Regions from separate parts of the Williamsia sp. R60 genome, predicted to be linked through region 3. Evidence: predicted binding sites of a transcription regulator. Region 3 holds the regulator's gene; each other region holds the start of a gene.

Region 1 (10,189 bases), on a different contig from region 3:
GCGACGGTTCGGAGGAGAACCGGGAAGCTGTGCGGGCCGTCGGGATCGACCTGGCCACGGAGATGGCCCAGCGGTTGATCGATGAGGGCGTGCCGTGTCTGCACTTCTGCAGTCTCAACTTCGCCAAGGCCACCAGCGAGGTCCTCGAGCGCCTCGGTATGAACGTGATGGCTGCCTGACAGTCCGACAGGCTCCGCCCGTCGATCAGCGTGGCGTGAGACCGCGACCTTTCCAGTCGAGTGTGCCGCGCCGGCGGGCTCGCAGTGAGTCGCCCACCGCTGCAACGGCCAGTGCGGTGGACACCGGATGTGCGATGGCCGAGATGATGTCGACCGGGCTGAGCGCTCCGGTTTCGGCATGTCGGGCGACCATTCGGGACGCGGACGCCGCAGTCAGCGACAGCAACGCACGGGACCGTCGTCGACCGCGGACCAGGTCCACCACCGGCAGTACATAGACGGCACCGGCGACCAAGGCGACGACGCTCGCGCCCGCAGGGCTTCCGAACTCGGTGCTCAGCCACCGCCGGTATCCGCCCCAGGTGTCTGCCGCACCGTCGTACATCCGGCACCAGACGACCCCACGACCGCTGCGGATCGCCGACGACATCCCGGCGGAGCGATAACGGCGGGCCAACGCGAGATCCTCGGTGATGTTGGCGCGAACCGCGCTGTGGCCGCCGGCGCGGCGGTAGTCATCCAGCGACGTCACCAGGAACTGCCCGTTTGCCACGGCCATCGACCGGGGTAGCAGACGCTCGGAGATGGCCAACGGCACCGAGCTGAGCCAGGACCAACTGAGCAGGGGCTGAACCAGGTATTCGAGCAGCGATCCGGCCTGCTGCGACGGCCACACGGTGAGCAGCCCGCCGCCCGATCTGGCCAGTGTGCCGATCGCGCGGTGCAATGCGGCAGGGCCCAGACGCACGTCGGCATCCACGAACACCAGGGTTCCGTCGCCGATCTGGGCCGTCAGGAGATCCAGGGCATGGTTCTTGCCGGTCCATCCGGCCGGTGGCGGCTGCTGGTTGCGGACCACCGTGAAACGGGGATCCCCGGCCGCTGCCGCGACGGCCACCTCCGCGGTGCCGTCGGTGGAATCGTCATCACAGATCAGCACGCGCAGGTCCGCCATCGCGTGCTGGACTTTCAGGTCGTCCACCAGGTCGGCGATCCGCTCGGCCTCGTCGCGTGCCGGGACGCACACCCACACCGCCCCGACCACCGCGTCGGCGTCGGCTGCGAGATCGGTGAACCGCCGGGTGTTCACCACTGTCAGAACAAGATTGACGATGGACACCGCAGCCGCGAGGTTGCCGATCAGCGGGATGATCCCTGTTTGTCGCGTGGTCTCCTTGCCGGGGCACCTGGACGGGGGGACTGGTCCCGGTTGACCCAGGCCAGGGCGACGACGAGAACGGTCACCGCCAGAGCGATGCCGGCCATCAGGCCAGTCCAGCCGGTGAAGGCCGCCGTTCCGGGTTCGTCGTAGCGCGCTTCCGCGGTCATCGGGGAGGCCTTGCCGATCTCCGGCTTCCACGACACCGCGTCGTCGCCATCCTGTTGTCCGTTGGTGGCGCTGACCGGACCGGCGAACTGAACCGAGAACTCGACATAGTCGCGGCCGGGCGCCAGACCCAGCAGGTCGGCGGTACCGCGGAACGTGACCGCGTCGCCGCGACGCTGAGCCTGCAGGTCCATGGCCACGGCCGCGTCGGGATATGCATCTTCGACGAGTTCACCCAGCTGGGTGAACTGGCCCAGAGTCGCCTCGGTGAAAGTGGCACGGGTGCCGATCAGTCCGTCGCGTTTGAATTCGGTCGCGCTGACCACGGTCTCCAGCGACTGGGGCACGTCGATCTGGGGACCCTTCTCCTGGCCGACATCCTTCTCCGCGAGGACAAGAGCGCCCCACATGCGGTCACCGAACTGGGCGGGGGAGTCCGAACACGCCGCCAGGAGTGGGGCCCCGACGAGGGCCATCAGCAGCATGACCAGCGTGAGGCCGCCGGTACGGCGACCACGGGGGCGGGTTTGGATCACAGGCACGCGATCATCTTTCCATCAGGCTGGTGCATCCGGGCACCGGTGCGCCATTTGCACTCACAGCGTGTCCCGCGAACGGTTTCGCGTCCGCCGCCACAGTGCCGATCCGGCAGGCACACCGAGCACTCCCATCACGATCAATCCGTAGGGCACCGCAGGTGGCAGGTCCGGATCATCGAGGAACACCAGAAAGGCCAGGGCAGAACCGAGCCAGGTCCAGCAGAACCAACCGACAGGGGTGATGGGGGCCGGCGGCGTGGTGTCGACGGGTTCGCGATCGAGTGCGGCGAGCAGTACGAACATCAGCGCCGCCACGCCCGCCCAACCCGCATAGTTGGTCAGTGGGATCTGGTCGACTCCGGGTAGCCCGCTGTCGCGGTCATCCCACGTCCACAGGCCGGCACTGACCATCTGAGGATCCAGATAGAGGTCCCAGCCCACCATCCCGACGGTCGCGAGTGGAATCCGCCACGCCGGGTTCGAGGTCACCAGCGAGCTGATCCACCACATGCAGTAGCCGCCGGCCGTCCAGGCCAGGCCGATGACAATCGGTACGTCGAGAACGGACGGGCCGATGCGCCCGGTTGCGTACTCGTACGCCCCGAACGGGAAAGATGTTGCGGTGCCGAGGATCTCGGCCGTCCAGCCGACACCGGCGGTGGCCGCGAACACACCCACGGTGCGCAGTGCCCCCAGCCGGGCGGCCGAATGGGCGATCATGGCTGCCGCGGAGGCCAGCACCACCACCACGGTCGCGCGGTCGCGGGCGGCGCCTTCCACCAGGGGGTAGACGATCTGGGCGGCTATGGATGTGCCCAGCAATGCGGTGGACAGCCACAGCAGTGCGGCGCCCGGAGTCGACGCCCGCGTCGGGGTGTCGTCGCCGGAGGTCATCCCCATCGGCCGCGAGTGATCCTCGCGAGGGGCGACCGTCGATCGACGAGTACGGCAGATGCCGCGATCCTGCCGCTTGCGCCGCAGACGCCGCCGCCGGGGTGGGTCGAGGCGCCTGCAAGGAAGAGCCCGGCCGCACCGGGTACCCGGTGACGGGCCAGTTCGGGATGGGGGCGCCAGATCATCATCTGGTCGAGCGACATCTCGACGTGCATGATGTTGCCGCCGGTCAGGCCGAGCTCGGACTCGAGATCCGCGGGTGTCTGGACATGGACGTGCTCGATGGAGTCGGTGAAACCCGGTGCGTGGCGTTCCAATTCGGCGATGATCGCGTCGGAGGCCTCGTCAGCGTGGTCGGTCCAACTACGCCCACCCGACAACCGATAGGGATGCCACTGTGCCCAGAGGCTGGTCATGTGGTGTCCCGGTGGTGCCAGTGTGGGGTCGATCGCGGAGTAACTCATCGCGATGAGGGCCGGGCGCGTGGGGAGATCGCCGGCGGAGGCGTCTGCGTACGCCCGCGCGAGATGCCCCCGGTCGGTGACCAGCAGGCCGAGTGCGGCATGCACATCGGTGTCCGCAGGCAGGCCCGGGTAGGTCGGTACGTCCGTACCGCCGAGCCGCACGGCCATCCCGATGCCGTTGCCGATCCGGATCTGCGATCGCCAGCGATCCAGTGCGGTGCGATCGAAACCGCCGGCCCGCAACAACTCCAGCGTGGTCAGTACGTGGCAGGCGCTCACCACGGATCTGGTGCGGTGCTCGCCGCCGTCGGCGCTGCGGACCAGCCAGCCGTCGCCGCGGGGCTCCAGAGCCGTTGCGGCAGCGGACAGGAACACCTGGCCGCCATCGGAGTCGAGTTTGCGCAGTAGCGACTCGCTCAGTGCCCCGCTGCCACCGATGGCCCGGCCGGGCGGAATGGTGTGCATCGCAGCGCAGAAGCCGACCATCGGTGCACTGCCGGGCTCGTTCATCGGAGGCCCGGATTGTGCCCCGAACCAGGCCAGCGCGGCCTTGAGGTGTTCGGATTCGAACCAGTTGTCCAGCAAGGCATTCCCGGACATCAGGAATTCCTGGGACAGGCCGATGCCGGCTGTTCCACCCCCGCCCGGTATCCGGCCGGTCAGTCCCCAGAAGGCCCGGCCCAGGGCCATCGGAGAAGGCGAGGAGGTGAACGCCGACATCATCGCGTCCGATCGGGGCCCCCACACGGCCACGAAGCGCCGGTAGGCATCGGCGTCAGCCGCTCCGCACGCCGCCTCGATCGACGCACACGTCCGGTCGAGACTCTGGTGGAAGACGATCGGCGGCCCGTCCGCGGTCCCGGGGGAGAACGCCCACGGATCACAGTCGACGTAGCGCAGACCGTGGCCGGCCAAACCCAGCTCGTCGATGATCGGCGTGTGGCGGATCATCAGGTGTGCCGACGACCCGCGGTCGACCTTGTAGCCGGGGAATCGCTCCACCGTGGACACCGCACCCCCGGGCACACTGTCGCGTTCGAGCACCACAACCCGTTGTCCGGCCGCGGCCAGGTAGCACGCCGCGATCAGTCCGTTGTGCCCGGCGCCGATGACGACCGTGTCGATCATGCCGGCGGTCATCGGCCGAGGGGGAGGGTTCGGCCGAGTACCGCAAACGGCCTGGGATCTCCCGAAAAGGTGAAGCTGCGCAACACGTCCACGAACCCGAGGCGTCGGTAGAGCCGCCACGCGCGGTTGTTCTCCTCGGTCACTTCCGGGGTGGACAGCAGGACCTGGGGTTCCGGCCGGTCGGACAGGAGTCGGGACAACATGGCTTCTCCCAGCTGCCGCCCTTGGGCAGACGGATGGACGTGCAATTCGGTCAGTTCGAAATAGTCGCCGGTGATCGCTTCGATCCGTTCTGGACTGCAACCGGCCCGGGCCAGCCCCGAACGTACCTGCTGGTTCCACCATTGGTCTCGTGCACCGCGATAGCCGTATGCGATGCCGACCAGCCTGTCGCGGGCTCCGGCACGTTCGGGCGAGTCGACGGCAGCGACCGCTTTCCACCCGGGCCGGTGCACGTGGTCTTCCCACAGCGGAGAACGCTGCATCTCGGTGCCGGGGGGATAGTTCATCGCCGTGACATACACCGTCAGGGCGTCGGGGAGCCACGTCCGAGCATCTTGGGCCGCGAGGTCCACGAGCCGGATGGCCACTGAAGTTTCCGCCTTCTTCGCTTGAGGGTTCACACCGTCGTAGGTATATTGAATATGTCGAACGGGTGTTCGAGGCTTCAACCTCCGCAAAGGCTACGCCGCATCGTTGCCCGCAAGACGCGAGGACGGTCCGATGGTCGACGAGGGAAGCGTGGGCCATCGGACCGAACCCTCCACAGTTCACCTCCGGGAGAAGGGAGTAGAGCAGATGTCGCCGACAACCGCCCAGCGTTCACGTGGCGCAGCTCGCAACCGGACGTCCGAAGCCTCGAGGCTCGAGCCGTCGCAGATCATCGCGGCACGCGATCTCCTGGAGCGCGCCGAGGTTCGGCTGCGCGAGTCCGACATCGTCACAGATCCCACCGACGAGTTCAGTGCCCTCTACCAAGCCGCTCTTCGGGGCGCCGGCGCCGCGCTCGCCGTGGCCGAACGGCCCACCCGCCGTCGCGGCTCGCGCAGCGCCTGGTCCCGTCTGCCGCATGCCCTCCCGGAGATGACCGGTTGGGCAACCTACTTCGCGGGTCTGTCGCGGCTGCGCGCTGACGCCGAAGCCGGCATCCGGGCCGTCGATTCGGCCCAGATCGACGAGCTGCGTGTCCGTGTCGACGAGTTCCTCCACGTTGTCGAGATGGAAATCGTGCGTCGCGAGCAAGGAAAGTCGTCAAATTTTCCGGCGGGAGCGGCTTGATGTCTCAAATTTCGGCCGTTCAGAGCCTTCTTCACCAACTCGTGCCAGGGAATGGTGGTCGAGAATCCCAACACCTCGTATCATTTCAGGTGAGCCCACCAAAGTGGACTCGGGCAACCGGAATCTGCCTCCCCGTGAGCCCTACCGAAACCATGTGCTGAAGGAGGGGCGGGTGCCACTCTCAGAGCACGAGCAGCGCATGCTCGAACAGATCGAAAACGCTCTGTACGCCGAAGACCCGAAGTTTGCTTCGAACGTACGGTCGCGTCGCTTCGGCGGTTCCACTGCTCGGCGTCGTCTACAGGCCTCTGTGTTGTTCCTCGTGGGCTTGTTCTTGCTGATCGGCGGGGTTGTCGTCGAGGTTCGACTCGGCGGCTTCCCAATCATCAGTCTGATCGGCTTCCTCGTGATGTTCGGTGCCGGACTGCTGGCCCTGTGGGGATCGCGTGCCGGATCAACTCCGACTCGCGATGCTGCTGCGGGACCCCAGTCGCCACGTGGTGGCTCGTCTGGACGTGAGCAACGGGGGAGGAAGTTCTCCGAGCGGATGGAAGAGCGTTTCAATCGTCGGTTCGAAGAGGAGTAGGCCGCAAGCCCCTCGACAGACCTCTCAAACCGCGTATCGCATCAGCGATACGCGGTTTTTGTTTGTTCAAAGGGCTGAGCGCCCACTCTCCACCCCATTCCCCACTTTCTCCCACCATGGCCAGTTTCTCCTCCAGTTGTGACTGGAGGGGCACCTGTGTCGCGCTCTAGCGCTGGTCAACCGGCGCTGACACGCCATGGCAGGTTTTACCCCCCACGGTCGATTTGGTTTTCACCTGCAGTTTTAGGCGACCAGTCGGGTTCAACGCGGACTTTGGGGTGGAAAGTGGAGTGTTGTGGGGTACAGTGGTGATCGTTGGTGGGAGAGAACCGGACTTTCCCCACTGACCTCGGGCTGGAGGTGTCGACATGGCTGACGCTATGTTCCTCGGCACCTACACGCCCAAGCTCGATGACAAGGGGCGGCTCACGTTGCCCGCGAAGTTCCGAGACGTACTGGCAGGAGGCGTGATGATCACAAAAGGTCAAGACCGCAGCCTTGCCGTGTACCTGCGAGATGACTTCTACGAGTTGGCCAAACGAGTTCTGGCCGCCTCGAAGAACGATCCCGCTGCCCGGGCCTTCCAGCGGCAACTCAGTTCGGCGACCGATGAGCAACGCCCCGACGGGCAGGGCCGGATAACCCTGTCGGTCGACCACCGCAGATATGCGGGGTTGGCCAAAGAATGTGTGGTGATCGGCAACATGAGCCACTTGGAGATCTGGGACGCGCAGACCTGGCGCGACTACCAGGACGAGCACGAGGAGAACTATTCGAGCGTTGGGTTCGACGCTCTGGACACGGTTCTGTAGGCCGGGCCAGAAGAGAACTCACGTGGGTGCATCGAGGCCTCTGCCCGATCCGACCCTGACGCACTTCCCCAGCGCCAGGTTCGCCGATCGGGCAGGGACCAGGATCCACCCGCCACTCGAGCTTCGGCTCTACGCGGAGTTCGGCATTCCATCGACGCCGCGGTGCCGGTCTTTCCGGTACCCACACCGCACGAAGGGCAGCAGTACCGTGGATCACGTCGAGGGCCGATTCGGGCATGTCCCGGTGATGGCGGCGCGAATGGTCGAACTCCTCACTCCCGCACTCACCCGTCATCACGACGACGGCACAGGCGCGACCTATCTGGACGGCACCCTCGGAGCCGGCGGCCACACCGAACTCGTGGCCGAGACCTTCCCCGGTGTCGCGATCATCGGGATCGATCGAGACGAGAATGCTCTCGAACTCGCCCGAGACAGACTGTCGGCGTTCGGTGACCGCATCACTTTCGTTCACGAACGCTACGACGCCGTTGCCGAAGCGCTCCGGCAGGCGGGTGTCGGATCGTACGACGCGGGATTGTTCGATCTCGGTGTCTCCTCCATGCAGCTCGATCAACCCGAACGAGGGTTCGCCTACTCGGTTGACGCCCCCTTGGACATGCGGATGAACCCGGCCGACGACCTCACCGCCGCCGACGTGCTCAACACGTATTCACACGGGGAGATCGCGCGCATACTCTCCGAATTCGGCGACGAGCGGTTCGCAGGCAAGATCGCCTCGGCCATCGTGCGCGAGCGGGAGACCGAGCCGTTCACGACAAGCGGACGGCTCGTCAAACTGCTGTACCGCGCCATTCCGGCAGCAACGCGCCGAACCGGTGGACATCCCGCCAAACGCACATTCCAGGCATTGCGGATCGAGGTCAACAGTGAGTTGACGTCGCTACGCAACGCGCTGCCTGCCGCCTTGGACAACTTGGCCGTCGGAGGCCGGCTGGCCATCATGGCCTACCAGTCACTCGAGGACAAGATCGTCAAACGTGAGTTCGTCGCCAGGTCCACATCCACGTCGCCGCGCGGGCTGCCCGTCGACTTGCCCGGTACCGCACCCGAATTCGAGCTCATCACCCGCGGAGCGGAGCGTGCCTCGGACGCCGAGATCGAGCAGAATCCTCGCTCGGCCTCGGTGCGGGTACGTGCAGTCGAACGAATCGCCAGGAGGAATCCGTGACCGTAGTCGATGATCAGCCCGGTGCCCGGAGTCGTCGCACGGCCGAGCCCGGTACCCGGCAGCGATCGGCGGCCGCGCAAAGGGCACTCGAGCGTCGACGCAAACGCCTTGTGCGCGAGCCGAATGCGCCAGTGCGGTCGCGTGACCGACGCGACGCCCTGCGGGCGACGGGTGAAACCGTTGCGAACGAACGAGGTTCGAATGTTGTTGTTCGCCTCGTCACGTCACCGATCAAGGCCGCACGGCGGATCCCCTTTGCGGTGGTGGTGGTCGGATTGCTGTTGGCAGGCCTGGCCCTCACCTTGTGGCTGTCGACGAAATCGGCCCAGGACTCGTATCAACTCGGTGTGGCCAGGGAGCAGAACGAGCAGCTGTCGGACCGTCTCAACGCACTCGTCAAAACCTACGAGTCAGGCGATTCCGCGCCCGAATTGTCAGATAAGGCAGGACGTCTCGGGATGATCCCCGTCACGGACGTACCGCGCCTGGTCGTCGGCACCGACGGCAGATCAACGGTTGTCGGCGATATCAGACCGGCTGACGGACCAAAAGCGCCTTCGCTCAACGACACTCCGCGTTCGACCTCCTCGGCGAACTCGGATCCATCGTCGACATCACCTGCCCCGATACCGGGCCAGCAGGGTACCCCGGTTCAGCAAGGAACCCCGATTCAGCAAGGCGCTCCGGTCGAGCAGGGTGCCCCCGTGAACGGTGCGTCCCCGGAGGAGTCGACCAGCGGACCGATGCCGGCGCAGCCACAGACTCCGGCAAATCCGGCCACCACACCCGGATTCACCAATGTTCTTCCCCCAACCGGCGGCGCGCCGGGCGCAAATTCGGGGCAAACCCGTTAGCGGAGCAGAGAATTGACAACCATGACGTGCTCCCGAGCGACGAACGCCACCGCCGAAGGGCGTCGTGGGCCCGGATACCCGCGATGACGCGCCCCACACGCGATCACGATCGGCGCGCCCGCCAGCGGGCCACCGGCCGAGACCGCGCCGGTGCGGCGCGGCGGCCCCGGGGTCGGCAAGGCAAGAGTGGAGCCGGCGCCCGCGAGGGCGACAATGTGGCGGCGGGACGATCGGCGGCGAGTCGGTCCGGCTTCCCGATCGGTGGTTCCCAGCATTCGAATCAACAGGCACTGCGGGCCGGACGCCAGTTCCTGGTGCGGCATCGGCTCGCCAGCCTGGTGATCGTCCTGATCGTGGCGGTGGTCGCGATCAAGATGGTGATGCTTCAGGTCGTGGATGCCTCGGGATTGTCCGCAGAGGCGGCGAGTCAGCGAGCGGTCACCGAGGTGCTCCCCGCCAAGCGCGGCGCGATCGAGGACCGCAACGGGAAGGCGATCGCATACACCGATGACGCCCGTGCCCTGACCTTTCAGCCTGTGAAGGTCCGCAAGGAGATCGAAGAGGCGAACAAGAAGAACCCGAGCCTGCCCGGTGTCGACGAACGCATCGACCAGATCGCGGCGGGCATCAGTGCGGAACTGGGTAGTGAGTACAACCAGGATTCGATCAAAGAGCTGTTGCGCAGCAACGAGAACTTTGTGTACCTCGCCCGGGCAATCAGCCCCGAGTCTGCAGGCAAGATCATCGACGAATTCCCGGAGGTGGGGTCCGAGCGACAGGACGTGCGCCTCTACCCGGGTGGGTCGCTGGCCGCGAACATCGTCGGCGACGTCGACTTCGACGGCAACGGTCTCATCGGGCTGGAGTCGTCCATGGATTCCATCCTCTCGGGCACCGATGGATCGCGAACCTACGACCGCGGCTCCGACGGCGCAG
Region 2 (10,189 bases), on a different contig from region 3:
ACGGCCCCCTCGTCAGCAAGGCTGCGCTCGAGCGTGTCAAGGACTACATCCAGCAGGGTGTGGACGCCGGCGCCGAACTCGTCATCGACGGTCGCGAGCGCGCCACCGACGACCTGACCTACGACGGTCAGAGCCTGGAAGAGGGCTACTTCATCGGGCCGACCCTCTTCGACCACGTCAAGAAAGATCAGACGATCTACACCGACGAGATCTTCGGACCGGTCGTCTGCATCGTCCGTGCCGCAGATTACGAAGAGGCCCTGGCGCTTCCGTCTGAGCACGAGTACGGCAACGGCGTCGCGATCTTCACCCAGGACGGCGACGCGGCCCGCGACTTCACCGCCCGCGTCCAGTGCGGCATGGTGGGCGTGAACGTGCCCATCCCCGTGCCGGTGGCCTACCACACCTTCGGTGGCTGGAAGCGTTCCGGATTCGGCGATCTGAACCAGCACGGGCCGGCGGCGATCCAGTTCTACACCAAGGTCAAGACCATCACGACTCGGTGGCCGTCCGGCATCAAGGATGGCGCCGAGTTCGTCATCCCGACCATGGACTGAGAGACCGGCCGGTGTCTTTCGACATGGATGACGATGACAAGGTCATCGTCGACACTGCCTCGGCGTTCGCGCGCAAGAGGCTCGAGCCACACGCCCTCGACTGGGATGAGCGCAAGCACTTCCCGGTCGAGGAGCTTCGCGAGGCCGCCGAACTCGGTATGGCGGGCATCTACACGAGCGAAGACGTGGGCGGAAGCGGTCTGCGGCGGATCGACGGCGTACGGATCTTCGAGGAGTTGGCGAAGGCCGATCCCACCACGGCGGCCTTTCTGTCGATCCACAACATGTGTACGTGGATGGTCGACTCGTACGGCACGGACGATCAGCGCACCACATGGGCGGTCAAGATGGCCTCGATGGAGGCCGTCGCCAGCTACTGCCTGACCGAACCCGCGGCCGGAAGTGACGCTGCGGCGTTGCGTACCAAGGCAGTTCGCGACGGCGACGACTACCTGCTGAACGGGGTCAAGCAGTTCATCTCCGGCGGCGGCGTCTCTGACGTGTACATCGTGATGGCCCGCACGGGTGCGGAGGGTCCCAAGGGGATCTCGACGTTCATCGTGCCGGCCGACACGCCTGGACTCTCGTTCGGCGCCAACGAGCAGAAGATGGGCTGGAACGCACAGCCCACCGCTCAGGTCATCATGGAGGACGCGCGGGTACCGGCGGCCAATCTCCTCGGTGGCGTGGAGGGTACGGGCTTCGGCATCGCGATGAACGGACTCAACGGTGGTCGCATCAACATCGCCGCATGTTCGCTGGGTGGTGCCCAGGCGGCGTACAACAAGGCCATCACCTACGTGTCCGACCGAGAAGCGTTCGGCGGCAAGCTGATCGACGAACCGACGATTCGGTTCACGCTTGCCGACATGGCCACGTCGTTGGAGACCTCCCGCCTCATCCTGTGGCGGGCCGCCGATGCGCTCGACGCCGGTCATCCCGACAAGGTCGAGCTGTGCGCAATGGCCAAGCGGTATGTGACCGACACCTGCTTCGACGTCGCCGATCAGGCGCTGCAGTTGCACGGTGGATACGGATACCTGCGTGAGTACGGTCTGGAGAAAATCGTCCGAGACCTCCGGGTGAACCGAATACTGGAGGGCACCAACGAGATCATGCGGGTTGTGATCGGCCGCGCAGAGGCGGACAAGTCGACAAAGGGGCAATACCTATGAGCACCATCGCGTTCCTCGGTCTGGGCCACATGGGCGGACCCATGGCAAAGAACCTGGTCAAGGCCGGGCACACCGTGCACGGATACGATCCGTCGCCCGAGGCTGCAGTGGCTGCCAAGGAAAATGGTGTGGAGGTGTTCGCGGGGGGCATTGAGGCGGTTGCCGATGCCGACGTGGTGATCACCATGCTCCCGCACGGCAAGGCCGTCATCGAGTGCTACGAGCAGATCCTGCCCGGCGCCAAGACCGGTGCGCTGCTGATCGACAGCTCCACGATCTCGGTCGACGACGCCCGCAAGATCCACCAGCACGCGGACGACCACGGGTTCGCGCAGATCGACGCCCCGGTCTCCGGTGGTGTGAAGGGTGCCGACGCCGGGACGCTCGCCTTCATGGTCGGAGGCACCGAAGAGGCGTTCGTCGCCGCACAGACCATTTTGGAGCCGATGGCCGGAAAGGTCATCCACTGCGGTGACCCCGGCAGTGGCCAGGCTGCGAAGGTCTGCAACAACATGGTGCTCGCCGTGCAGCAGATCGCGATCGGTGAGGCTTTTGTGCTCGCCGAGAAGCTGGGGCTGCAGGCGCAGGCGTTGTACGACGTGATCACCGGCGCCACCGGTAACTGCTGGGCCGTGCACACCAACTGCCCGGTTCCGGGTCCGGTGCCGACCTCGCCGGCCAACAACGACTTCAAGCCGGGGTTCGCCACCGCACTGATGAACAAAGACCTGGGGTTGGCGATGGCGGCGGTGGAGTCCACCGGCGCGACCGCCCCTCTCGGAGAGCACGCGGCCACCCTGTACGCGGACTTCGCGCAGGACAACGCGGGTAAGGACTTCAGCGCGATCATCGAGACGCTGCGCTGAGACGTAGGGCGTTGCGTTGAAACGCTGCCTTCGGGTGCGGAAAAGTCGACCGACCGAACGCTAGTACGGCCGTTTTGCCCGCTGAATCGGTCGATGCGTGAATGATGGGAGGGACGCCCGCCGACGATCCCGAGGAGCACCCCCATGGCACCAACCCACACGCAGAAGTTCTACATCGACGGACAGTGGGTGGACCCGGTGTCCACCTCGACCCTCGACGTCATCAACCCGGCAACCGAAGAGGTCGTCGCCACGATCGCCCTCGGCGACGAGAAGGATGTCGAACACGCTGTCGCGGCGGCGCGCAAGGCGTTCGAGACGTTCTCCGAGACCACCCGCGAAGAGCGTATCTCGTTGTTGGAGAAGATCATCGAGGTGTACTCGCGCCGCCTCGGCGACCTCGCCGAAGCGGTGAGCATCGAGATGGGTGCTCCGGTGAGTCTCGCGCAGGGAGCGCAGGCGCCCGCAGGCCTGGGCCATCTCATGTTCGGCCTGGAAGCACTGAAGAACTTCGAGTTCGAGGAGAAGGTCAACTCCACCACGGTGGTCCGCGAACCGGTCGGCGTCTGCGCACTGATCACCCCCTGGAACTGGCCGCTGAACCAGATCGGCGCCAAGGTGGCCCCGGCTCTGGCCGCCGGTTGCACCGTGGTGCTCAAGCCGTCCGAGATCGCCCCGCTCAGCGGACTGGTGTTCGCCGAGATCCTGGATGAGGCGGGCGTGCCGCCAGGCGTGTTCAACCTGGTGAACGGCGATGGCCCGACCGTGGGTGTGGCGTTGTCCTCGCATCCGGAGGTCGACATGGTCTCGTTCACCGGGTCCACTCGCGCGGGCATCGAGGTGGCCAGGAATGCGGCTCCCACGGTCAAGCGTGTGGCGCAGGAACTCGGTGGCAAGTCCGCCAACATCATCCTCGACGACGATGCGCTCGCCGACTCCGTGGCGCGTGATGTCGCGGCGATGGTGGTCAACTCGGGCCAGTCGTGCAACGCGGGATCACGCATCCTCGTTCCGGCGGGGCGGATGGACGAGGCAGCTGGGATCGCCAAGGAGACGGCGGCCAAGGTCGTTGTCGGATCGCCCGCGGACGAGAACACGCAGATCGGACCGGTGGTCTCGCAAGCTCAGTTCGACAAGATCCAGCGGCTCATCGAAACCGGTGTCGACGAGGGAGCCGACGTGGTCGTCGGTGGTCCGGGCCGCCCGGACGGCGTCGACGTCGGCTACTTCGTCAAGCCGACGGTGTTCGCGAACGTCACCAACGACATGACCATCGCCCGCGAAGAGATCTTCGGTCCGGTGATGGTCCTCATCGGGTATCAGGACGAAGACGACGCAGTCCGTATCGCCAATGACTCGAGCTACGGGCTCGGCGGCATGGTCTCGTCCGCGGACACCGATCGCGCGCGCAAGGTCGCCCGCAAGATGCGTACCGGAACCGTGCACATCAACGGTGCCCCGCTGGCCATGGATTCACCGTTCGGTGGTTACAAGCAGTCGGGCAACGGCCGCGAGTTCGGCAAGTTCGGTATGGAGGAGTTCCTGGAGGTCAAGTCGATCTTCGGGGACAACGCGTAGCCCGGGAGGGCGTTTCGCCTCGTCCGGCCATTCGAGTTCGCTAGAGTAGAACGTGTTCTAGTTTTCTTGCGAATGGAGTGGCCATGGGTCAGGTGCTCGACCGGATCGAAGAACATGCCGAGGAGATCCGCGCTGCGGGCGTCGAAGGCGACGAGTTGATGCGCCTGCCGGATTCCTCCGCGCAGCGGTTGCGGGAGTCGGGAGTGATCCGGCTCCTGCAACCGGTCGAGCACGGCGGGCTCGCTGTCCACCCCCGCGAGTTCGCCGAGACGGTCATGGGCGTCGCGGCCATGGACGGGGCCGCGGGCTGGGTGTCCGGAATCGTCGGAGTGCACCCGTGGGAGTTGGCGTTCGCCGACCCCAAGGTGCAGGAAGAGATCTGGGGCGACGACCCCGACACCTGGGTGGCCTCGCCCTATGCGCCGATGGGTGTGGCCAAGCCGGTCGACGGCGGGTATGTACTCAAAGGCCGTTGGTCGTTCTCCTCCGGCACCGACCACTGCGATTGGATCGTCCTCGGTGCGATCGTGGGCGACGCAGACGGCAAGCCGGTGATGCCGCCGACCATTCTGCATGTCTTCCTGCCGCGCGCCGACTACATCATCATCGACGACTCGTGGGATGTGGTGGGCCTGCGTGGCACCGGCTCTAAGGACGTGGTGGTCGACGGCGCCTTCATCCCCACCTACCGGACCCTCGACTCGGCAGACGTGATGGACGGTAGTGCGCCGCGGGCGGCCGGTCGCACCGAGTCGACCTACCTGATGCCCTTCAGTTGTATGTTCCCCCTTGGCATCACGTCGGCGGTGATCGGTATCGCCGAGGGTGCGCTGGCGTGTCATATTGCGGCGCAACGGGATCGGGTGGCCATCACCGGCCAGAAGATCAAAGAGGATCCGTACGTCCTCTATGCCATCGGCGAGTCGGCCGCCGAGATCGCGGCGTCGCGGGCGGCTCTGCTCGAGACGGTGGATCGCTTCTACGACAAAACCGAGGCGGGCAAAGAGATCTCGTTCGACGAGCGGGCCATCGGGCGGCGCACCCAAACCGCTGCTGCCTGGCGGGCGGTGCGGGCGGTCGACGAGATCTTCGCGCGGTCGGGCGGCGGCGCTCTGCACCGGAAGTTCCCCATGCAGAGGTTCTTTCGTGACGCGCACGCCGGACTCGCCCATGCCATCCACGTGCCGGGTTCGATCTTCCATGCGTCGGCGCTCACTCAGCTCGGCGGTGAGCCCCAGGGCATGATGCGCTCGATGATCTAGTGTCCGGCGCCGGAGATCCAACGGCTCTCTGGCGCAGGACGCTGGTCGAACGCATGTGGGTCTGGTCGGGGGGCCGCCGTGAAGTAGTCCGATCACGTCGCGTGGCGCGTGTGCCTTTTCTTCGCTTTCCGGCGGTGTCGGTAGCCCCTGATATCATTCCGCCAGGGACCTCTTGCGCAGCGGTTTGGAACCAGAGATGTTCTCTCTCAACAGAATTCATTCTCTTTTGACCTTGCGAACATGTGTTCGAAGAGGTAATCTGGAGTCAGTTGATCGGTCGGGGGGTTCCGACTAGGTGATTTCACGCGTATTCCCGGTCAACTGTTCTGGTTTGTGTTGTCTCCGAGGGGATTCGGTATGCGACTTGTTGACATGGTCGACGGAGTGATCAGTGCGGTGATACCAGATGATCCGCCGGCTCTTATCGCCGTCGTCAGGGATCTGATCATGCTGCGCAATGCTGCAGAGTCGCAGTTGGTGGTAGCAGCGGTAACCATCGACCGCCTGGGTCTGGCTAAACAGTCGGGGTCCACGACGTCGAAATTGTTGCAGGCCAACGGCGCCGCACCAGCTGCGGCTTCGCGGTGGCTACGAATAGGTGCAGGGCTGGCCGGCCTGGATCGCACTGCCGGCTACTTCCGGGACGGGTTCTTGTCGACCGAACATGTGGATGCGGTGGTCAAAGGTGTGGGGCATATCGGAAGCCGGTCCGAAGTGCCCGTGTCGGTTGAGCAGTGGTCAGAGTTCGAGCGAACCCTGTTGAGTCATGCCATTTCCGGGGCGTCTCCTGCCGAGATCGAGAAAGTGGCTCGGCGTCGGGGCAACGGTGTGGCCAAGGATTCTGGCGGACTTCCGCCGGCTGAGGATCCATCGTTGAACGTCTCGGACTACGTCGTCAGCGAGGGCCGTCTGATCGGGCGGTTCAATCTTGATGGGCAGATCGGGGAGAAAATGTTCTCCGCCTTGGACTTCTGGTCCAAGGCACGTCCAGAGCCCGATGGCTCCGACGATGCCCGGACACCACCTCAACGCCGCGCTGACGCCCTACATCGGTTGTTGGATTGCGGGGGAGGTGGGCAAATGATCGTGTCAGCACCCAAGACCGAGGTGGCGATCACAGTTCCGGCTGATCATCCTGATCAGGCGTCACTGCGGTGGATGGGACCGGTCGCCGAAGCCACCGCCACCCTGCTCGCCTGTGATTCCACGATTACCACGGTCACCCTGGACGGCCAAGAGGTACCGGTCGATTTGAGTCCACCGAAACGGTTGTTCACCGGCCTAGTGCGCAAAGCAATCATCATTCGCGATGCGTGCTGTGTGAAATGTGGTGCGCCAGCAAGCTGGTCGGACTGTCATCACATCGAACACTGGGCCGACGGCGGGGCGACGACCCTGGAGAACGGGTGTCTGCTGTGCCGCACCTGCCACCGGGCGGTCCACCACACCGACTGGGACATCACCATGGGAACCGACGGGCACCCGTGGCTGATCCCACCCGCCGACATCGACCCGATGCGCAGACCACTACCGGCCTACAACCGTCGAACACTCACCCTGGCAGCCTGACCCGGGCCGCTACCCCCAGCGCACCCGAGCCGTTCTCAGGACCGCGCACGCACAGTTGACAACTTCATAGTGTGAGGGCCGTCCGGCGAACTGCACGTGCGGACGGTGCGGCAGTAGTGGTGCTCAGATGTCTCCCGAGTGCTTTCGGACGGCATTGATCGATTTGACCAATGCCGCCGATTGCGCCTCGGTCATCCCCACGTCGCCGAAGACCTCTCGGTTGAGGGCGAGGGTCGCCTCTTCGACTGTCGTGCGGCCTGATTCGGTGATCTCGACCAGAGTGGTGCGGCCGTCGGTGGGGTGCGGCACCCGCCTGACGAGTCCGGATTCCTCGAGGCGACGGATCGCATGGGTCACCGAGGTGACGTGTACCTGAAGCCGGTCGCTCGCCTTGGTGATGGGCAGTGCGCCGCGACGGCTGAAGGCCAGTAGCCGGAGGAGCTCGAACCGCGAGAAGCTCAATTCCCAGGGCTTGAGTACCGATTCCACCCTTGCCAGCAAGATCTGGTGCACCCGCATCACCGAGGTCACCGCCTGCATACCGCCGGCCACATCACCCCAGCCGGCGTTCTCCCAGTTCTTTCGGGCCTCGGCGATCGGGTCGGGTCTGACGTCGCTGGACATGCCCCCATTCAACAGCAGTCGAGCGGGCGTTTTCGCGTCTCCGTATCCGTGGCGCCGTTACCGCCCATGCATGGCACAGTGATCATTGACACATTCGAGACAGGGGCCTAGCGTCGGAAACACCTGAGAGCTAGGAGGCTCGATGTCAGCACCAGCACGAGAAGCCATCGCGAACAGATTGCTGGCGGGTTCGGTCAAACGCTCGTATTCGCCGGTCGTCGACCTGGATTGGGATGCCCCACTCGACCCGGCCAAGTACTTCCTCCCACCGCGGGTGTGCAGTCTCTACGGCACCGAACTGTGGAACGGGCTCACCGAGGAGCAGCGGATCGAGGTCTCGCGGCAGGAGATGGCCAACATCCTCTCGGTCGGGATCTGGTTCGAAAATCTTCTGAATCGGGCTCTGCTGCAACGGCTCCTGTCCGAAGATCCCGCATCGGCGCAAACCCACTACGCGCTGACCGAGATGGGTGATGAATGCCGGCACATGGTGATGTTCGGACGCGCCATCGAACGAAGCGGCGCGCGGCCCTACGGATTGCTGTGGTGGGAGCGGTTGATCATGTCGATGCTGCCCTTCGCGATGCGGGGGTCGCTGTTGTGGGTCGCGGCGTTGGTGGGAGAGGAGATCTTCGACGCCTTGCAGCGCGAGATGCTCGACGATCCCGAGTTGCAGCCACTGGTGTCGCGCCTGATGCGGATCCATGTCACCGAGGAATCCCGCCACATCGGATTCGCCCGTGACGCGGTGGTCCGTCGTCGCGCCGTGCGAAGCCGCTGGGAGACATTCGTGGCGGCCAACCTGCATGGTCTCGCCGCACTGCGTTTCAAATATCTGTTCACCAACTCGGCGATGTACGCGCGAGCCGGCCTCGACCGGCAGGAGGCGACGGCCGCGGCCCGAAGCAATCCGAACTTCCAGCAGATGCAGATCGTCGGGTTCTCGAGCCTGGCCGCGTTCCTCGAGGAGAACGGGCTCATGACGAGGTTCTCGCGCAGGCTGTGGCGCCGGGCCGGATTTCTCGAATGAGTGCGCTGACGGTGGGGTTCGAGGGCGCCGGACCCATACTCGTCGCCGTCCGTGATCTGCTGCGGGCGTCGCCGTTGGAGATCGAGGTGGCCGCGGACTCCGGCGGTGATCACCCTGCCGACGTGGTGGTGACGTCGACGCCGGCCCCAGCAGGCACCTTCCTGGGGGTGGCAGATCCTCGGCGGCCCAACGTGTTCTACACGGGCGACGCAACCGCACCCGCCCGGCTGGTGGCCGGTTACATTGTCTCGGCGATCGAGGAGATGTTCGTTGCGGGCGCCGTCGAGATGCGAGTTCGGGCACCCATCGCCCGGTCGTGGGCCGGATACGCCGCGGCCAACCACGGCGGCGGACGCAAGCTGATCCGAAAGCTGAAGCGCTTCGACCCCGCGGACTACGACTACCGGTCGTCGCACGACGACGAGGACATCTACGACGGCGCTGCCGTCATCGAGCACGACCTCGAGTCCGTCGCCTGTCGGATCCGGGTGGGCGGCTATTTCGACCCCCTCGACGGCCATTACCACTGGGCCGGAATCGCATTCGGCGAATCAGTCCGAGAGCTCAAGGACGCCCGCGCCCGCGACGTCCTCGTCGCCGTCGACACACGCGACGGGGTCCCGGCCCGTCTCACCGAGATCACGCCATGGGGCTCTGTGCGCATCGTCGGTGTCGGGCAGCCTCCCTACGCACTCGACGACGTCGAGGTCCTGGGCTCTTCGCCGGAGCAACACCGCGTGGGCTCGTAGACTCGGACGCACGGGCGTCAAGCCGGGGTGTGAGGTCGAGGAGGAACCATGGGCAGAGAGATCGACCCAGCCAGACGCAACGCCGTGAGGCAGACGGTCGCCGCCCATCCCGGACTGGTGGTGTTCGCACTCAGTCCGGCGATCGTGGTGTTCGGCGTCCTGTGGTTGCTGACGAACTTCTGGCTCGCACTCATCGTGGGGCTTGTCGTGGGAGGCGGCGCGGCCTGGACGCTGCTGCGCAAGTAGGGCCGGGGTCATGGCTGAGCCCAGTACTCGCGTCGACAGCTGGATCTGGTCGGTCCGGCTGACCAAGACACGATCGGCAGCAGCGTCCGCATGTCGGGCGGGCCACGTCCGGGTGAACGGAACCACTGCCAAACCCGCACAGCACGTCGCCGTCGGGGACGAGGTCCGGGTTCGGGCATCGGGACGTGAGCGCATCGTCGAGGTCACCAGGGTGGTGTCCAAACGTGTCGGTCCATCGGTGGCCGCCGAGTGTCTGATCGACCGCAGCCCCCCGCCACCGCCCAAGGAACTGTTGTCGGCGCTGCCGTTACGTGACCGCGGAGCCGGCAGACCGACCAAGCGGGAACGGCGAGAGACCGACCGACTGCGCGGACGTTGACGTCGCATGGGTACAAGGGGCATGCAGACACACGCCGACATCGGCAGCGGCATCTCTACACTGCAAGCTGTGGACTCCAGGGGTGGCAAGCCGACCGGAACCGGTCTGAGACGAGGACGAGCTCCGCTGCGCTACGTGGTGGTCCTGCTCGCGG
Region 3 (10,189 bases):
GGCCGATTGCGTTCGGGCTGCCGTGGTGGACCTTGTACCCAACCCGCCGAATGTCTGGACGCCAAGCGAATTCGCTGCACTTCGGGAAAATGTGGCCCGCCAGGCAACCGGGAGGGCAACGGAGAAACTACGCAGGGTGGCGACGATCCTGACCCGCGTGGCGCCCCTACGAACGGCGATTACCGCGGCCGGCAGATCGATCGCCGCCGACGACGTGCGGGACCAGCTGGACGAGCTGCTGTTCGACGGATTCGTCTCTGCGACACGCGACGAACACCTCGCGGAGATCCCCCGCTACCTCGATGCTGCGAGGTCGAGGCTCGAACAGCTCCCGGCAGGCGCCGCTCGCGATGCCCAGGCGATGGCGGCCATCGACCGGGTGGTGTCGGCGTGGACTGATCACCTGCGACACGTGCCGCCCGGTCGCCGGGACGCAGTCAACGAGCAAGCTGGATGGATCGTCGAAGAACTGAGAGTCGGATTGTTCGCACAGCACCTGCGTACTGCGTATCCCGTGTCGGAGAAACGGGCGATCAAGGCCATCCGGGAACTGCGCTGATCCGGCGGCACCACTGCCGGACGAAAGGCGGTCAGGGTTTGGCCGCTCGCAGATCGTCGATCTCTTTCTGGAAGTCTTCGACTGAGTCGAACGAGCGATACACCGACGCAAAGCGAAGGTAAGCGACCTCGTCGAGATCCCGTAACGGGCCCAGGATCGCCAGGCCCACTTCGTTGCTGGGAACTTCGGCCGATCCTGAGGCGCGGACGGCCTCTTCGACCTGCTGCGCGAGCAGGTGCAGCCGGTCATCGTCGACCGCACGGCCCTGGCAGGCGCGCCTCACGCCCCTCATCACCTTCTCGCGACTGAAGGGTTCGGTGACGCCGTTGCGTTTGACGACCGCAAGGACTGCGCTCTCCACCGTGGTGAACCGCCGTCCGCATTGCGAGCAGGCCCGCCGACGACGAATCGCCTGGCCCTCGTCGGCCACCCGTGAGTCGACGACCCGCGTGTCCTCGTTCTTGCAAAACGGGCAGTGCATGCAGGGTTCCTCGGACGTCAGCGGCCCCGTCGGAATGACCGGACACTCTGTTGTAGAGGATACCGCCCGGCCGATTGCTTGCCCCAGCACTGCAGCTACCGCGCGTAGATCGGCGTCACCAGGGATTGCCCGGGCGACAACGCTGAATTGCTCATCGCGTTGAGGTCCATGATCTTCTCCACCACCGCTTCGGTCGGCATCTCGGGAGCGATTCGAGAGGCGATGTCGCCCAACGATTCTCCTGACTGCACGTGGACGACCGCCGTCCCGGTGTTCGCCGGAGCGGCACCGCTCTCGACAACCCGGCCGAAGAACATGAGGAACAACACGAGCATCATCAGGCCGATTCCGACCACGGCGGCCCCGGCCCAGGCACGTCGGCGGAAATACACATCGCGCTCGACGACGGCAGCCGACGGTGCGTAACTGCCAGGCTCGGAGCAGCCCACCACAACACGGCGGTCTGCGGCGAGCCTGCGGTCGGCCGGCCGGCGAGTACTGTCGACACGCGCTCGCGCCGTGCGGGTGTACTGATCGGAGGCGACGGGCCCACCGACTCGGGCGAGCCGGCGACGGGGCCGCTCAGCGGCCGGGCGGCTGATGGTGGTGGCTGCAGTCATTGTTCGATCCTCGGGTCAACAGTTCGATCACTCGTTCGATTGAACGAATGTTCGAGTTGTATCACGGGGGTCCGACACACGCCACGCCCAATCGAACAAATGTTTGAGAGTTGTGACAGATTGCATTAGCGTGATCCCCATAATCCAACGAACAACGTGTGCGTTTTCTTCTCTCGACAGCTACGACACCTTGGCCGGACACCGTACGAACTGGAGGACCTGATGGCCGATACGACAGACACCCGGACGCCGCCGGACGCGGCGGCCGCGACGGTGGTCACTTCCGAACCGCTGGCCGAGGGGTCGCTGACCCCGCGCCAGAAAGCCGTACTGGAGGTGATCCGGGCGTCGGTCCGCGAACGCGGCTATCCCCCGTCAATCCGCGAGATCGGTGATGCCGTCGGCCTCACCTCCACGTCGTCGGTCGCTCATCAGCTCCGCACCCTCGAGCGCAAAGGATTCCTCCAGCGCGAGAACAACCGTCCCCGGGCGGTCAACATCCAGGACACCGACCTCAATCCGGCCACGGCGGCCGGCCAGGTCCAGGTACCCGACGAATCCCTGCCGACACCGACGTTCGTTCCGGTCCTCGGCCGCATCGCGGCCGGCGGGCCGATCCTGGCCGAGGAAGCCGTCGAAGACGTGTTCCCGCTACCGAAAGAGCTTGTCGGTGAAGGATCTTTGTTCCTCCTGCGGGTGGTCGGCGAGTCAATGATCGATGCCGCCATCTGTGACGGCGACTGGGTGGTCGTCAGGCAGCAGAATGTCGCAGACAACGGCGACATCGTTGCGGCCATGATCGACGGGGAGGCGACCGTCAAGACGTTCAAACGCACCAAGGATGCGGTGTGGCTGATGCCGCACAACCCGGTGTTCGACCCCATCCCCGGCGACAACGCCGTTGTGTTGGGCAAAGTCGTCACGGTGATGCGGCGCCTCTGAGGCGTCCGGCAACATCCTCGGCAACCGAACAAACGCGGGTACTACGCAGACACGAGTGGGGTGCACCTTCCGGTGCACCCCACTTCGCGTAGTTATGAAACGTACTCAGACCCCGAGGCTTCGGCCGATGACTTCCTTCATGATCTCGGTGGTGCCGCCGTAGATGGTCTGCACGCGTGAATCGAGGAAGGCCTTGGCCACCGAGTACTCACGCATGTAGCCGTAGCCGCCGTGCAGTTGCAGGCAACGATCGATGAGGTGGACCTGGTTCTCGGTGGCGTAGTACTTCGCCATCGCCGCGTCCGGAACGGTGAGCTTCTTCTCGTTCAGCAGTTCGATACACCGATCGACGAACACACGGGTGGTAGCGGTGGACGTCGCCAGTTCGGCGAGCAGGAACCGCGAGTTCTGGAAGCTACCGATCGGGCGGCCAAATGCCTTGCGGTCCTTCGTGTACTGGATTGTCGTCTCGAGAACCGACTCCATGGCACCGGCCGCCACAACAGCGATCGACAGGCGCTCGCGCGGGAGGTTCTGCATCAGGTAGATGAAGCCCATGCCCTCCTCGCCCAGGAGGTTCTCGGCGGGCACCTTGACGTTGTCGAAGCTCAGCTCGGCGGTGTCCTGCGCCTTCATCCCGACCTTGTCGAGATTGCGGCCGCGTTCGAATCCCTCCATACCGCGCTCGACCACCAGCAGGCTGAACCCCTTCGCACCGGCCTCGGGGTCGGTGCGGGCCACCACGATGACGAGGTCCGCGTTGATGCCGTTGGTGATGAACGTCTTGGAACCGTTCAGCACCCAGTTGTCGCCGTCTTTCTTGGCGTTGGTCTTGATGCCCTGGAGATCGGACCCGGTGCCGGGCTCGGTCATCGCGATCGCGGTGATCAGCTCACCGGAGACGAAGCCGGGCAGCCAGCGTGCCTTCTGCTCGTCATTGCAGAGGTCGAGCAGGTACGGCGCCACCACGTCGTTGTGCAGCGCGAAGCCGATACCGCTGTAGCCGCCGCGGACGGTCTCTTCGTCGATGATGGTGTTGTAACGGAAGTCGTCGACTCCCCCGCCGCCGAACTCCTCGGGCGCCTCCACCGCGAGGAATCCGTTCTTGCCTGCTTCGACCCAGACATCCCGGTCCACCAGGTTCTGCTCTTCCCAGCGTTCGTGGTTCGGCGCCACGTGCTGTTCGAGGAAGCTCCGGTACGAATCGCGGAAGAGAAGGTGCTCGGGCTCGAAAAGGGTGCGTTCCATCGTCAGGTCTCCATTACAGGTGGCATTGGTTGGATATCCAACTGTAACCGGATTCTACATCTGGCCCAAAGCTGCAGTTCGGAGGGCTATTCGGCTGACTCGGGAATGGCCAGAGATGCCAGCTGGCGCGACAGCGCGGCAGGCACCGTGGCGGTGATCGCAGTCCCGTCCGCCTCGTGACGTTCGGTCAATACGTCACCCTCGGCATGGATCCGGGACACGAGGTCGCCACGCTCATACGGCACCCGGACACTGACGTGCACGTCGTTCCTGGCCACCGACTCCCGGATGCGATCGAGGAGTACGTCGATGCCCTCGCCGGTGGCCGCCGAGATGAACACAGCTGTCGAGAACAGCCCTTTGAGCTGCGCCAGTACCAGCGGGTCGGCGGCATCAATCTTGTTGATCACGAGCAGTTCGGGCGGAGCTGTTGCATTCTCCTCCTCGAGCACGGATTCGATCACCTTCCGCACCGCCATGATCTGGTCGGTCGGAACCGGGTCCGAACCATCAACGATGTGCAGGAGCAGATCGGCGTCGGCGACTTCCTCGAGGGTCGAACGGAAGGCCTCGACCAGCTGGGTGGGCAGATGCCGGACAAATCCGACGGTGTCGGTGATGACCAGTTCACGGCCATCCTCGAGGGACATCTGACGGGTTGTCGGATCGAGGGTTGCGAACAAGGCGTTCTGGACCAGCACGCCCGATCCGGTCAACGCGTTGATCAAACTCGATTTGCCGGCGTTCGTGTACCCGACGATGGTCACCGCTGACGCGGCAGCCTGCTTTCGCTTGGCGCGCTTGGTGGTTCGTGACGTCTTCATCTCGCGGATCTCGCGCCGCAGTTTCGCTGTGCGTTCGCGGATCCGTCGGCGGTCGGTCTCGATCTTCGTCTCACCGGGTCCGCGCAGTCCGACGCCGCCATTGCTGCCGGCACGGCCACCCGCCTGCCGGGACATGGATTCACCCCAGCCACGAAGCCGCGGGAGCATGTACTCCATCTGTGCCAGCGCGACCTGCGCCTTGCCTTCTCGCGACGTCGCGTGCTGGGCGAAGATGTCGAGGATCAGCGCAGTTCGATCGACAACCTTGACCTTGACCACTTTTTCCAGAGCGGTCAGCTGAGCAGGGGTCAGCTCGCCATCGCAGATGACGGTGTCGGCGCCGGTGGCCAAGACGATCTCACGCAGCTCGTGAGCTTTGCCGGACCCGATATAGGTTGCCGGGTCGGGCTTTTCACGACGCTGGATGAGACCTTCGAGAACTTCCGACCCAGCCGTCTCGGCGAGGGCCTTGAGTTCGGCGAGACTCGAATTGGCCTGCGCAGTGGTGCTGCCCTGCGTCCAGACCCCGACCAGGACAACCCGTTCGAGTCGTAGCTGGCGGTACTCGACCTCGGTGACGTCGGTGAGCTCTGTGGACAATCCGGCGACGCGCTGCAGCGAACTGCGTTCGTCGAGCTGGAGTTCGCCGATCGTCGGCGCGTCGCGCTGATCGTTGCCGGCCTTGTTGTTTTCGGTCATGAGATCACCATGGTGACACTCGGGTAGGTGTGGTGCATACCGATTTTAGAGCCATCCCTCGTTGAGCACTCCGGCGCCGACGAGTACCGACGGGCCGCGCAGCGTTGTGTTCTCGTCATCGACCGTCACCGTGATCTGACCCCCGGGAACGTTGACGAGTACCGTCCCCTCGGACCTTCCCATGAACCGCAGAGCAGCGGCGCCGGCGGCGACGACTCCGGTACCGCAGCTGCGGGTTTCACCGACTCCGCGTTCATGGACCCGCATCGTGATCTCGGCGTCCGCAGCGCCTGCCGACAACGGTGCGGTGATCAGCTCGATGTTCACACCATGGGGAAAGACTGTGTTGTCGAACGTGATCGACCCGCACAGATCGATGTCCGCCAGATCCTGCGGCTTCAACCCGTCGACCACGCACGCCAGATGGGGATTGCCGACATCCACCGACACCCCGGCGTACCGCCGGCCGTCGATCTGGGCTTTGCTGTCGACGCCGAGACGGGCTGGGCCCATGTTCACGGTGACGTCGGCCGACGAACCCGTCACAGCGTGCACCGTCACCGGCCGCGCACCCGCGCGCGACCCGACGGTGAAGGAGCGTTCGGACACGAGCTCGTGCGCGGCAAGGAAATGCGCGAACACCCGGACACCGTTGCCACACATCTCCGCGATCGAGCCGTCGCCGTTGCGGTAGTCCATGAACCAATCGTCGTCGGCTATGCCGGCGCCGAGCGCTGTGAGCACACCCGCGTCGCGGAGTGCCCCGGCTGTGGCGACCCGGAGGACCCCGTCCGCCCCGATGCCACGGTGACGATCACACAGCGCCGAGACGAACTCCGGGGTGAGGTCCAACTGCACGCCGGGGTCGGGCAACAGCACAAAATCGTTCTGTGTGCCGTGCCCTTTGACGAAGTCGACGCGTGCGAACATTGTGTCAACGATACGCGCCCGACCTCCTCATCTGCCTGCCGCGCGCAGCGCCTGACCCGTGAGGTCCGGCGACGAGGCGTCGAGCCAGTGGATGCGAGGGTCACGGCGAAACCAGGACCGTTGCCTGCGTACGTAACGCCGCGTACCGATGAAGGTCAGCTCCTGCGCGCGGGCCACGTCGTATTCGCCGTCGATGGCGGCCATGACCTGTGCGTATCCGATGGCGCGAGCCGCGGTGACACCGTCCCGGAGGCCGGCCGACAGCAGTGTCTCCACCTCGTCGACGAAGCCCGATCCGAACATCGCACTCGTGCGTCGCTCGATCCGCTCGTCGAGCTCTGCGGTGTCGCGATCGAGTGCGATCACCGTCGTGTCCCACCTGGGGTCACCGATCGTCGGAGCCGACGCGGCGAAGGGCTGACCCGTCAGCTCCACCACTTCCAACGCCCGGACGATCCGGCGACCATCGGTGTCCAGGATCTGCCGGGCGGCTTCCGGATCCACCTGCGCCAGCCGGTCATGCATCGCCCGTGTTCCGATTCGCGCCAGTTCGTCTTCGTGGCGCCGTCGGACGGCCGGATCAGTGGCCGGGAAGTTCCAGTCGTCGAGGAGTGCCTGGATGTACATCATCGATCCACCCACCACCACCGGTGTTCGCCCCTGCGCCAGGAGACGCTCGATGTCCTCGCGGGCGGCCTGCTGGTACCTGGCGACGGTCGCCGTCTCGGTGACGTCGAGGACGTCGATCTGATGATGAGTGATCCCGCGACGCTCGTGCACGGGAACCTTGGCCGTACCGATGTCCATCCCCCGGTACTGCTGCATCGCGTCGACGTTCACGATGTCCCCGCCCAGCTCGACCGCCAGATCGAGCGCGAGGTCGGACTTGCCACTGGCCGTGGGCCCGATCACCGCGATGGGCTTCGTCCCGGCGGTCACGTGTTCCACCAGGCCACCGTGTAACCCACACCGAATGGCGCCCCCGCGTAGCGGACCTCGGACGCCAGAGATGGTCCGGCAAAGGCTCCAGATGCCACCTGCCACGCTGCCCTGCCCTCGACGCCGAACTCGGCACACCGCGATTCGTCGAGCCCCGAGATCGTGTTGTGGTCGGCCGCTGCGAGCGCGCCGTCGATCATGTCCTGGAACTCGACCGCACCGCGCTTCAGCCCACCGGGCGACTTCTCGGTGATCGTTGTTGCACCGTCGGCCACCACGAGCAGACCGACAGGCTCCGGGGCCGACGCGAGCCGCGACCTTAGGTCGGACCCTTGCCGTAGACACGACTGCGCGGGCGCAGCCGGGTCCACGACCTCCACCGTGAGCGCAACATGTGGAGCCGTCCGGGACCGGAGCCATCCCCCGATCAACACTGTGGTGGGCATGCCGGCATCAGTCGGCTCATCAGAACCCGGGACCAATTCCACTGCCACATCGACACCGAAACCCGCCAGGGTTCCCCGCGCAGACATCTCACGTCGAGGGTCTCCGGCACCGACAAGTACCCAGCGACTGCACATTTCGGCGAGTTGTCCACAGACGTCGAATGCCGCGGCCCGCACCGGTGCGACCTCCGAGAGCGCCGGCCCGGACAGTTCTGGCACCAATACCGGCGCGCCCGGGACAAATGCAGCGGCAACCAACACCTGCGCCACGCTAGCCGACGCGCGTGAACCCAGAATGCGCCCGACCGGCCGATTGTCCACGAGTGTCCACACACAAGCCGGTGACCTGCTTCAATGATAGAGGCGGTGCGCCGCCACCCGGGTGTGGAGACCGTTCACCGCCGGTAGACAAACGCAACTGGCAGCCGTGTCGCGCGGCAGGAACTAGGTACTGAGATGACCGAGCAGCACACGCCCGCACCGGCCGCACCAGAGACACCGGCGCCCGCCCCGGGACCCAAGCCTGGTCCCCGGCCCGGCCCGCGACCGGGCCCGCGCCCCGGTCAGCACCCCCCGGCAAAGGTCCACCCCGCACCTGCGGAGGTGATACGTCCCGCGTCGGATCCCTCGAAGTTCGGGCGTATCGACGATGACGGCGCCGTGTGGCTCAAGACCTCCGAGGGCGAACACCAGATCGCCTCATGGCAGGCGGGCACAGCCGCCGAAGGCCTGGCGCACTTCGGTCGGCGATTCGACGACCTCGTGGTCGAGGTCGAGTTGCTTGAGGAACGCCTTGACGCCGGTACCGGCGATCCCCGCAAGACCAAGACCGCAGCGGCCACACTACTCGACACGTTGCCCACGGCAGCGGTCATCGGAGATGTCGATGCCGTCGCATCGCGACTGAAGCTGATCATCGACGGCGCGGACGGCGCCGCCGAAAAGGTCAAACACGACCGGGACGAAGCCCGTGCAAAGGCCGTCGCCCGCAAAGAAGAGCTCGCCGCCGAAGCAGAGCAGATCGGGTCGGAGTCGACCCAATGGAAAGTCGCCGGCGACCGCATGCGGGTCATCCTCGAAGAGTGGAAGACCATCAAAGGCGTCGACCGCAAGACCGACGACCAGCTGTGGAAGCGCTACTCCAAGGCCCGTGACACCTTCAACCGCCGTCGCGGTGCACATTTCGCCGAGATGGACCGCGAACGCGCCGGCGCCCGTTCACGCAAGGAAGAGCTGATCGTCGAGGCCGAGGCCTTGTCGTCGTCGACCGAATGGGCCGACACCGCAGCGAAGTTCCGCGACCTGCTGACCCAGTGGAAGGCCGCCGGGCGCGCACCACGCGACCAGGACGACGCATTGTGGGCGCGGTTCAAGGCCGCCCAGGATGTCTTCTTCAGCGCCCGCAACGCCGCGTCGTCACAACGCGATGCCGAGTTCGAGACCAACGCGAAGGCAAAGCTCGAACTACTTGCGCGGGCCGAGAAGTCCATCGATCCGCAAGCTGATCTCGAGGCGGCTCGTCGCGAGTTCCGCACCATCCGGGACCAGTGGGACGAGATCGGCAAGGTCCCGCGCGAACAGATGCACTCCCTCGAGGCACGGATCAAGGCTGTGGAGAAGCGGATTCGCGACGCCGAGTCCGCTCAGTGGCAGCGCACCGATCCCGCGGTGAAGGCGCGTGCACAGCAGTTCGCCGACCGCGTGGCCCAGCTCGAGGATCAGGCTGCCAAGGCGGAAGCCAACGGCAAGAGCAAGGATGCGCGCAAACTACGCGAACAGGCCGAACAGTGGCGCGAATGGGCGCGTGCAGCCGAAGGCGCCATCGGGGACTGACGTCGACCTGGCATCCTCACGGATGCCGGCGGGCCGGACGATGTCGGCGGGCCGGCGGCTTGCTAGAGGTCTTCGCCCTCGGAGCGACGGCTTTCACGCCGGCGTTCGGACGTTCGCCGCTGTAGCGCGAGCGCCCGCTCTTCCTCGGCTGCGGCCTCGTTGCGACGCTGCGCCTCGAGAGCCAATTGGTAGTTGGTGCGGGCCCACACCACACGCGACCAGTGGAAGGTGATCACGAACATCGCCAGCCATCCGATGATCAAGCCGATGCCGACGCCGCTGGGCGGCTCCTCTCCGGACACTCCCGGAGTGTTGCGCGACCACCACGCCAACAAACCCGCGAAACAGGACACCGCACTGCCGCACAGGGCAATCCAGGCGAAGACCCATCGACGGGTGAGCAGTGCGAGCGCCGAGAAACCGATCCCGAAGACCAGCTGCAGGACCACGAACACGCGCGAGGTGATGGTCACCCGCTCGGCCGCCGCGTCCGAGCTGAACGTGATCACGTCGATGCCGGTCACGGACCCGGTGTGGGGCAGGACGAAGGACAGAATCGCCACCAGCACCGCAACCGCCACCACCACGGCGCGGGCCCCGGGGTCGATCTCGCCGGCGACCTTGCGTTCGGCCTTGCGCAGATCGCCCTTGAACTGATCGAAACCCGC

The links. Region 3 encodes LexA, which represses DNA repair genes until DNA is damaged. Its sites were predicted from a motif close to CGAACANNTGTTCG; they were not measured.
Region 1: a site for LexA is predicted at 5,180-5,193, ahead of ACVWY6_RS06205 (SAV_6107 family HEPN domain-containing protein). Genes of this name have one in related genera too.
Region 2: a site for LexA is predicted at 5,674-5,687, ahead of ACVWY6_RS02650 (DUF222 domain-containing protein). Genes of this name have one in related genera too.

Annotation. Positions count from the first base shown of each region.
Region 1 covers NZ_JBSSGR010000001.1:1,372,354-1,382,542, forward strand. The annotation lists gene ACVWY6_RS06175 (methylenetetrahydrofolate reductase) at 1-179, shown strand, start outside; gene ACVWY6_RS06180 (glycosyltransferase) at 205-1,299, opposite strand; gene ACVWY6_RS06185 (LppM family (lipo)protein) at 1,320-2,048, opposite strand; gene ACVWY6_RS06190 (carotenoid biosynthesis protein) at 2,103-2,939, opposite strand; gene ACVWY6_RS06195 (phytoene desaturase family protein) at 2,936-4,543, opposite strand; gene ACVWY6_RS06200 (GNAT family N-acetyltransferase) at 4,540-5,121, opposite strand; gene ACVWY6_RS06205 (SAV_6107 family HEPN domain-containing protein) at 5,255-5,809, shown strand; gene ACVWY6_RS06210 (DUF3040 domain-containing protein) at 5,982-6,395, shown strand; gene mraZ (division/cell wall cluster transcriptional repressor MraZ) at 6,776-7,207, shown strand; gene rsmH (16S rRNA (cytosine(1402)-N(4))-methyltransferase RsmH) at 7,455-8,399, shown strand; gene ACVWY6_RS06225 (hypothetical protein) at 8,396-9,253, shown strand; gene ACVWY6_RS06230 (peptidoglycan D,D-transpeptidase FtsI family protein) at 9,337-10,189, shown strand, end outside.
Region 2 covers NZ_JBSSGR010000001.1:607,726-617,914, forward strand. The annotation lists gene ACVWY6_RS02625 (CoA-acylating methylmalonate-semialdehyde dehydrogenase) at 1-557, shown strand, start outside; gene ACVWY6_RS02630 (acyl-CoA dehydrogenase family protein) at 581-1,732, shown strand; gene mmsB (3-hydroxyisobutyrate dehydrogenase) at 1,729-2,598, shown strand; gene ACVWY6_RS02640 (aldehyde dehydrogenase family protein) at 2,743-4,176, shown strand; gene ACVWY6_RS02645 (acyl-CoA dehydrogenase family protein) at 4,260-5,438, shown strand; gene ACVWY6_RS02650 (DUF222 domain-containing protein) at 5,796-7,007, shown strand; gene ACVWY6_RS02655 (MarR family winged helix-turn-helix transcriptional regulator) at 7,131-7,631, opposite strand; gene ACVWY6_RS02660 (AurF N-oxygenase family protein) at 7,774-8,661, shown strand; gene ACVWY6_RS02665 (DUF4873 domain-containing protein) at 8,658-9,410, shown strand; gene ACVWY6_RS02670 (hypothetical protein) at 9,459-9,656, shown strand; gene ACVWY6_RS02675 (RNA-binding S4 domain-containing protein) at 9,667-10,035, shown strand; gene ACVWY6_RS02680 (DUF3558 domain-containing protein) at 10,105-10,189, shown strand, end outside.
Region 3 covers NZ_JBSSGR010000004.1:266,781-276,969, reverse strand. The annotation lists gene hrpA (ATP-dependent RNA helicase HrpA) at 1-559, shown strand, start outside; gene nrdR (transcriptional regulator NrdR) at 591-1,040, opposite strand; gene ACVWY6_RS20220 (LysM peptidoglycan-binding domain-containing protein) at 1,136-1,660, opposite strand; gene lexA (transcriptional repressor LexA) at 1,883-2,602, shown strand; gene ACVWY6_RS20210 (acyl-CoA dehydrogenase family protein) at 2,708-3,850, opposite strand; gene hflX (GTPase HflX) at 3,937-5,373, opposite strand; gene dapF (diaminopimelate epimerase) at 5,419-6,303, opposite strand; gene miaA (tRNA (adenosine(37)-N6)-dimethylallyltransferase MiaA) at 6,331-7,242, opposite strand; gene ACVWY6_RS20190 (class III extradiol ring-cleavage dioxygenase family protein) at 7,239-7,949, opposite strand; gene ACVWY6_RS20185 (DUF349 domain-containing protein) at 8,145-9,521, shown strand; gene ACVWY6_RS20180 (Rv2732c family membrane protein) at 9,584-10,189, opposite strand, start outside.